2 linked regions of the Chelativorans sp. AA-79 genome follow. The protein of the gene in region 2 interacts with the protein of the main gene of each other region in a pairwise test. Links are inferred from orthologs where the notes say so. Each region holds a gene or a part of one and is shown on either strand. Other genes may lie near its edges.

Region 1 (3,883 bases), 500 kb from region 2 along the record:
AGATGAGAAAGAAGGCGGCGCACTGCCGCGCTTCCGAAACCTGCTGCGCCTTCTCCCGGCGGAAGGCGTGCACCTCTTGTTCCAACATGCCCATGCATGGTCTCCCTTTGATTGGTCGCCACAGTCTGGGCCTGGCGCGGCAGGTGGGGAGAAAATTCGGCGAAAAAAATCTCTCGGAAAACAAAAAAGCCTTTTTGAACAGCTGGTTGGGTTCAGCCATCGGGAATATTTGTTCTCTTTTTGTTCCCCTACGTGCCGACGCGGGATATAAGGAAAATATTCCTCGATCAAGAAGGGGGCATTCCGTGCGATCCAACGCCGCAAGCCAGTTGCAGGACAAGAACGAAAGGAGAGAGGGGAGAGCGTGCGTGGCAGCGCCGGTCGGCCTGCTGCTGCCCAGGTTGAGCCCCGTCAGCGAGGAGAGGGTGACCGACATCTGCGAATGCGTGATGGACATCGTGGCGGCCCTCTTCAACGTCAGTGGGAAGGAATTGCGGCGCCCGGGGCGGAGTTCGATCAGCGTGACCCGGGTGCGGCAGATCGGGATGTATATCGCCCATGTGGTGCTGCGCCTGAAGATGGCCGAGATCGGCCGCGGCTTCGGACGCGACCGCAAGACGGTTCAGCACGCCTGCCATTTCGTCGAGGACATGCGCGACGACGAGGATTTCGACAGGATCATCCACTTGACCGAGCGCGTGACCGTGGCGGCGTTCCGCCACACGGAGGTGATGCGATGAAGCGGCCCATGAACGATATCGGGGATACCGCGCGCCAGAAGCTGCGGGTGGTTCGCTTCCTGTCGGCCGGCGCCGCGCATGCGCGCCCCGCTGCCGGCCGCGGCACGGTTCTGCTCGATGGCGGCGAGCGGGGCACGATCTCGGCGAGCCTGGGCGCGCTGTCGGCCCTGGCGCGGGAGGGCCTCGTCGCCGAAGCCGGCGGGTTGCTCTCGCTTTCGCAAGAGGGCCGTGCCCTCGCGATGCGCGACCGGCATCCGCAGGAGCCCTTCCGTGCCCAGCACCTGGAGCTCGGCACCCGCATGGTCGCCATGGAAGGCGGCGAGCAGGTTGTGCCGGCGAATCTGGCGGAATCTCCACTCGCCCAGCTTGCCCGGCGGCGCGTGCGCGGCGGCCAGCCCTTCCTGGAGGAGGGCGAGTTCAGGGCGGGCGAGAGGCTGCGCGCCGATTATACGCGCGGTCAGATCATGCCTCGTCTGGGCGCGAACTGGAGCGAGGCGGTGGCGAGCGGACAGCGCGGCAGCAGCGAGAACGGTATCGCGGATCTTACGGACGCCGCGCTCGCGGCGCGCCGGCGGGTGGACGACGCACTTACTGCGGTGGGGCCGGAACTGGCCGGCGTCCTCATCGATGTCTGCTGTTTCCTGAAAGGGCTCGAGAAGGTGGAGATGGAGCGCGCATGGCCGGCGCGTTCGGCGAAAGTGGTGCTGAAGGCGGCGCTCGGAGCGCTCTGCCGCCACTACGAGCCGCAGCCCCGCGCCCGGCGCCGCACGATCCTCCACTGGGGTGCGGAAGGGTACCGGCCGTCGCTGCGCTGACCCGAACGGCGCGGCCCGGATCAGGCCGCGCTCATCGCCGCACCTGCTTCCTCCTTCATGCGCTGGATCATGGCGCGCAGCCCGTTTGCGCGCTGCGGCGTCAGATGCTCGTCGAGGCCGAGCGCGCGCATCGTCTGCTCCGCATCGGTTTCGAGGATCTCGCTTGCCCGCCTGCCGCTGAAGAGCGCGAGCATGATGGCGACCAGCCCGCGCACGATGTGCGCGTCCGAATCACCCTGGAAGGTGATCACCGGATCCGGCCCTTCGCCGATCCGCGTCAGGAGCCAGACCTGGCTCACGCAACCGCGCACCTTGTGCTGATCGTCGCGGGCGGTATCGGGATAGGCCGGCAGGTCGCTGCCGAGCTCGATGATGTAGCGGTAGCGCTCCTCCCAGTCGTCCAGGAAGGCGAAGTCGTCCCGAATGGTATCGATGCTCGTGATCATGGCCCGCATATAGTGGCTCGGGTCCGCTGCGTCACGGGGAAATCCCGATTTGGCCGCCCGGGATCACCGCGCGGCCGGAACGCCTTTCTCGGCGGGAACGGGTTCGCGGGGGAGGATGTGGGCAGGCTCGGCATCGTGCGCCGCCTCCTCGATCAAGGACTGGGCAAGCCGCACGCCCTCCCTGGCTTGAGCGGCAATCGCGGCGAACACCACCGTCGCCGTCGCGCATATGTCGGGCCGGCGCTCGCAGATGGAGGTGAGGCCGGCGGGCGTATCGCGGGCTGCGGAAAGCGCCTGCGGCGGACGGGCCTCTCCTTCCTTTGCCGTTTCGCCGCTCAGGTCGATCGGCAGAACCAGGAACAGGAGCGACAATCCTGCGACGGAACGAACAAGCAGCCCCATTTTTCCTCGTGTCCTCGAAAGTTCCACTCGGTACCCGCCTTCAAAGCCATGGAAGCCCTTCAAATTTGCCTAAAATTTTCGGCGAACACGCAAAGAAAGCCGGAGTGAAAGCCTTCGAATCAAGTTTTCTTCAACACCGTGGGATTACAGCAACGGCACCCTAACCATTCATCCGATTGAAAATGCTGGAAAAAACAGCGCCAAGGCTCTCGCCGACGGTTGTTTTCCCGCTCCCGGAGAAGCCTGGATCCGGCGACCGTTTGTTAACCATGACCGTAATCGAGGCTGCGGAAAACCCGCATACAGGCGCCGATGAGCCCCCTGCCGGGCAGGCGTTTATCCATTCCTTAAACGGTGGGTGCGAGGGTCGGCCAAGAACGAGAGCCCCGACAAGCGGACAAGAATAGAGCGCGTCGAGTTGAACACGAGAGCGTCCCAGAAAGCAGACCTGCCCCTTCGGTTGAAGGACGCCTGCGAGCGCCTGCTGCATCCCTCCGTCGCCGCCGGCGAGGAGCGGGAGAGGCAGCTGCGGCTCGTTCAGGTGCTGCTGGCCGCGCCGGTGCTGGCGGCACTGGCGACGGCCGAAATCGCCGTGCGGCAGGTCGGGATGGCCGGGTCGCTGGTCGCCGTCGCACTGGTCTTCGGGCTCGGCCTCCTGGTGCCCCTTGCATTGATCGCCACGGCAAAGCGGCAGCTCATGGAGCCGTTGGCACTGCTGCTGGCACCGCTGGCGCTGGGAGCGCTTCTGGCCGCCGCGGGCGGCCCTGCCTCCCCATTGGCCGTTCTCTCCGCGGCGATTGCGATCGAAGCCGGCTGGATCGGCCGGACGCGGCGCGCGGTCGCCTTCGGTCTCGCTGCCGCCGCCGGTGCGGTGGCCATCGGCGCCGGCATTCCCGCCGCCTTTGCCGCGGGCACGGTTGCGCCCTCGGCCTGGCAATGGCTGGTCCCGCTCGTCTATGCGACGACCCTTCTGGCGCGTTTGCATTTTGCCGCTCCCGCTTCGCAGGAAGTGGCCAGCGAACCGCCAAGCCCCGCCCTGGAGGAGATGGTCGGCACGGCGGTCCTGCGCCTGCAGGCTTCCGGCGACGTGACCTATGCTTCGTCCAAGGTGGAGGCTCTGTTGGGGGTCGCCCCGGAAATGCTGATGGGCACGGGGCTTTTCGACCGTATCCATGTGGCCGATCGGATCGCCTGGCTTTCCGCGCTCACCGATATCAGGGAAGGCGCGGGCGCGCGCCTGGTGGGCATGCGGGTGCGCGTGCCGGCGAAGAAGCCCGGCCTGCCGGCCCAGGCCCTCTACCGGAATTTCACCTGCGACCTCATGGGCGAGGCGGGCGAAGGACGCGTGATCGCTCTCCTGCGCCAGGATGCCGACACGGCCGCGCTCGAGCAGACCCTGGCCGAGACGCGGCGCATGGCGGAACTCGCCATGCATTCGAAAGACCAGATCCTCGCCTCCGTCAGCCATGAGCTGCGCACG
Region 2 (3,711 bases):
AGCGCCGCTTTTGCCGGGAATGCGGATCCGCGCTTTGGCTCTATGATCCCACCTGGCCCGAACTCGTCCATCCCTTCGCCTCCGCAATCGACACGGATCTGCCCGTGCCGCCGGGCCGCGTGCATCTCATGCTGAAATACAAGGCGAACTGGGTCGAGCCGGACATTCGCGAAAGCGACACCGCCTTCGATCTCTACCCGGAGGAGTCCATCGCCGAGTGGCATCGGCGGAACGGGATGTGGGTGGAATAGGAATGGCAACAGCGTTTCCGCCGATCGCCAGCGTTGGAGATTTGCAGCAATCTCCCCACCTCGTCATCCTCGGGCTTGACCCGAGGATCCACGCCTGAACATTGAAAAACCGCCAGCGTTGATTGTCAGCTTACAAGGATCAAGCCGCGCCCTCTGCGCGCGCTTCGGCCAGCACCTTCAAATCCGCCGGCTTGAGTTCCACCGATTCCCCGCAGCCGCAGGCCGAACTCTGATTCGGGTTGTGGAAGGTGAATCCCGTCCTGATCTTGGTGACCTCGAAATCCATCTCGGTGCCGAGCAGGAAAAGGGCCGCTTCCGGCGCCACATAGACATGGGCGCCGTCACGCTCGACATGGTCATCCTTCGGGTCCGGCTCGTTCACCAGGTCGACGGTATATTCCATACCGGCACAGCCGCCCTTCTTGATGCCCACGCGGATGCCGCGCGCGCCCTCGCGCGTTTCGACGATCTCACGCACGCGGGCTGCCGCGGCATCGGACATCGTCATTACCTGAAATCGACCCATCTGTTTCTCCATTCGCGGCGAGGTCAAGACTCGCGGAAAGGTTCTCTCTTTAAAATGGTCGGGAAAGCGTCGCGTTGCAAGCGCCTTGCCCAGATCAGTACCAGCCGAGCGCCACCTGCGCCTCTTCCGACATGCGATCCGGCGTCCAGGGCGGATCGAAGACCATGTTGACCTCGACATTGCCGATCCCGTCGACCGCGCTTACCGCATTCTCCACCCAGCCGGGCATCTCGCCCGCCACGGGACAGCCGGGCGCCGTCAGCGTCATATCGATCTTCACCGAACGATCGTCCTCGATGTCGATCTTGTAGATCAGGCCAAGCTCGTAGATATCCGCCGGGATTTCGGGGTCGTAGACCGTCTTCAGCGCGCCGATGATGTCGTCGGTCATGCGCGCGAGCTCTTCCTGCGGGATTGCGGAAGCGGAAAAAACGGCGTCCGCCGGCTGTTCCGCAGCGTCCGTTTCCGGCTTGTCGTGGGCTTCACTCATGCTTTTCACCCGAAGAATTTCCGCGCCTTGTCGAGCGCCTCGGCCAGCGCATCCACCTCGGCCCTTGTATTATACATGGCGAAGGAGGCGCGGCATGTCGAGGTCACGCCGAAACGTTTGAGCAACGGCTGGGCACAGTGCGTGCCGGCCCTCACCGCAACGCCCGAGCGGTCGATCACCATCGCCACGTCATGCGCATGGATGCCGGCAAGCTCGAAGGAGAGGATCGCCCCCTTCCCCGGCGCCGTGCCGAAAATGCGCAGCGAGTTGACCTGGCCGAGCCGCTCATGCGCGTATTTCGAGATCTCCGCCTCATGCGCCGCGATGTTCTCGCGACCGATCCGCTCCATGTATTCGAGCGCGGCACCCAGCCCGATCGCCTGCACGATCGGCGGGGTGCCTGCCTCGAAACGGTGCGGCGGGTCGTTGTAGGTGACGTTGTCGATCGAGACGTCCTCGATCATCTCGCCGCCGCCCTGGAACGGGCGCATCTCCTGGAGCTTGTCGCGCTTGCCGTACAGCACGCCGATGCCGGACGGGCCGTAGAGCTTATGCCCCGTGCAGACATAGAAATCGCAATCAAGCGCGGCGACGTCGACCGGGAGGTGCACGGCGCCCTGGCTGCCGTCCACCAGGACCGGAATGCCCCGCTCGTGCGCAATACGCACGATCTCGGCCATTGGCGTGATGGTGCCCAGCATGTTCGACATATGCGTGATGGCGACGAGTTTCGTCCGTTCCGTCAGGCATTTCTCGAATTCTTCGATCTGAAAGCTGCCGTCGTCGGCCACCGGGGCCCAGACGAGCTTCGCGCCCTGCCGCTCGCGCAGGAAATGCCAGGGAACGATATTGGAATGATGCTCCATGATGGAGACGACGATCTCGTCCCCCTCCCCGATCCGCGGCATGGCATAGCCATAGGCGACCGTGTTGATCGCCTCGGTGGCCGATTTCGTGAAGACGATCTCCTCCGCGCTTCCTGCATTGAGGAAACGCCGCACCGTTTCTCGTGCCTTTTCATAGGCTTCCGTGGCAGCGTTGGAGAGGAAGTGGAGGCCGCGATGCACGTTCGCATATTCATTCGCATAGGCGTGCGTCACCGCATCGATGACGGCCTGCGGCTTCTGGGCCGAGGCGGCATTGTCGAGATAGGCGAGCGGCTTGCCGTAGACCTCGCGCGCAAGGATGGGGAAATCCCGGCGGATCGCCTCGATATCGTAGCTGGCCTGTTCGATCTTCTGGTCCATTCCAACCTCGTCATCCCGGAGGCCCGGGACCCTTGGCCGTTGAACGTAAGGCACGGCCGGATTCAAAAATGAACGCCCTTCAGCATTCCTTGCACCTTATGCGGAAACCGGCCGCGTCTCTCAACGGCTCCCGGCCCTCGCAACCTTACCCGTGCGCGGCAAACCAGGCGTCGAGCCTGCTTTCCAGCACCTCGACGAGCGCCTCGTCTTCCAGCTCCTCGATCACCTCGGCCACGAAAGCCTTCACCAGGAGACCGCGCGCCGTCTTCTCGTCGATGCCGCGCGCCATGAGATAGAAGAGGTGCGCGGGCTCGATCTCGGTTACCGTGGCGCCATGGCCGCACGCCACGTCGTCGGCGAAGATCTCGAGCTCGGGCTTGGAGGAGAAACCGCCCTCGTCCGACAGGAGCAGCGTGTTGCAGGCCATCTTGGCGTCGGTCTTCTGCGCCTCGCGGGCAACGCGGATCTGACCCTGGAAAGCGCCTTCCGCCTTGCCGGTCACCACGTTGCGGATGGTTTCGGTCGACACCGTGGCCGGTGCGGCATGGTCGAGGACCATGGTCACGTCGCAATGGGTATCGCCCGAAAGCAGGTTGACGCCGCGCAGACGGAACTCGGAGCCTTCGCCTTCAGCGACGATCCGCAATTCCTGGCGCACCAGCTTACCGCCAGTGTTCATGATGAACAGGGTAAGCTTTGCATCCTTGCCGATCCTGACATTGATCTGGCCGAGATGGCGCGTGTCTTCCGGCTGCTCCTGAATGATCAGCCAGAAGATCTCGGCGCCGTCGCCCACATCGAGGTGGCTTACGGAGGACACCAGTGCTTCCCCGTCCCCGAGCTGACGCTCGACGATGGTCGCCTTCGCGCGCTCGCCCGCGCGGACCGCGAAACGTGTGTGCACCTGACCGCCCGCCTGCACGTTCTGCAGCTCGATCGGCTTTTCCAGCGCAGTGTCCGCGGGAATGCCGAGGGTGAAGCCGTCCGTCACGAAGGCGGCGTTGATGGCGCCCACCGCGTCGTCGGTCCCGACGACCGAGAGCTCCGCCGCGAAGCTGCCGTCGGCCAGCTCGTTCGTCATGGTCGCAACCGAAACGCCCGCGGGCGTCTCCGTCAGCCTGGCAATCCCGTTCAGCACCGGCAGGACGACCGAGCCCGGCAAAAGCGGTGCGCGCGGCTCGGCATGGGCGCCGGCCT

Evidence for each region. The genes of interacting proteins can lie anywhere in the genome.
Region 1: the proteins of PVE73_RS14285 (region 2) and PVE73_RS16780 interact in binary tests that used the Escherichia coli proteins (3 or more experiments, as listed by UniProt). The link is inferred for Chelativorans sp. AA-79 from one-to-one orthologs.

The regions. Positions count from the first base shown.
Region 1 is NZ_CP120361.1:3,426,799-3,430,681, reverse strand. The notes cover bases 289-3,262. They hold PVE73_RS16780 (SufE family protein), read right to left. Parts: upstream 2,002-3,262; coding sequence 1,576-2,001; downstream 289-1,575. Other genes in these bases: PVE73_RS16770 (PAS domain-containing sensor histidine kinase), read left to right, coding at 2,822-3,262; PVE73_RS16775 (DUF5330 domain-containing protein), read right to left, coding at 2,065-2,403; PVE73_RS16785 (DUF6456 domain-containing protein), read left to right, coding at 749-1,555; PVE73_RS16790 (helix-turn-helix domain-containing protein), read left to right, coding at 369-740. Outside these bases: PVE73_RS16795 (cytoplasmic protein), read right to left, coding at 1-88; more of PVE73_RS16770, read left to right, coding at 3,263-3,883. UniProt on the Escherichia coli protein: Participates in cysteine desulfuration mediated by SufS. Cysteine desulfuration mobilizes sulfur from L-cysteine to yield L-alanine and constitutes an essential step in sulfur metabolism for biosynthesis of a variety of sulfur-containing biomolecules.
Region 2 is NZ_CP120361.1:2,928,860-2,932,570, forward strand. The notes cover bases 394-3,195. They hold PVE73_RS14285 (cysteine desulfurase), read right to left. Parts: upstream 2,515-3,195; coding sequence 1,273-2,514; downstream 394-1,272. Other genes in these bases: sufA (Fe-S cluster assembly scaffold SufA), read right to left, coding at 394-777; PVE73_RS14280 (SUF system Fe-S cluster assembly protein), read right to left, coding at 872-1,267; sufD (Fe-S cluster assembly protein SufD), read right to left, coding at 2,660-3,195. In the rest of the region: PVE73_RS14270 (GFA family protein), read left to right, coding at 1-251; more of sufA, read right to left, coding at 391-393; more of sufD, read right to left, coding at 3,196-3,711. UniProt on the Escherichia coli protein: Cysteine desulfurases mobilize the sulfur from L-cysteine to yield L-alanine, an essential step in sulfur metabolism for biosynthesis of a variety of sulfur-containing biomolecules.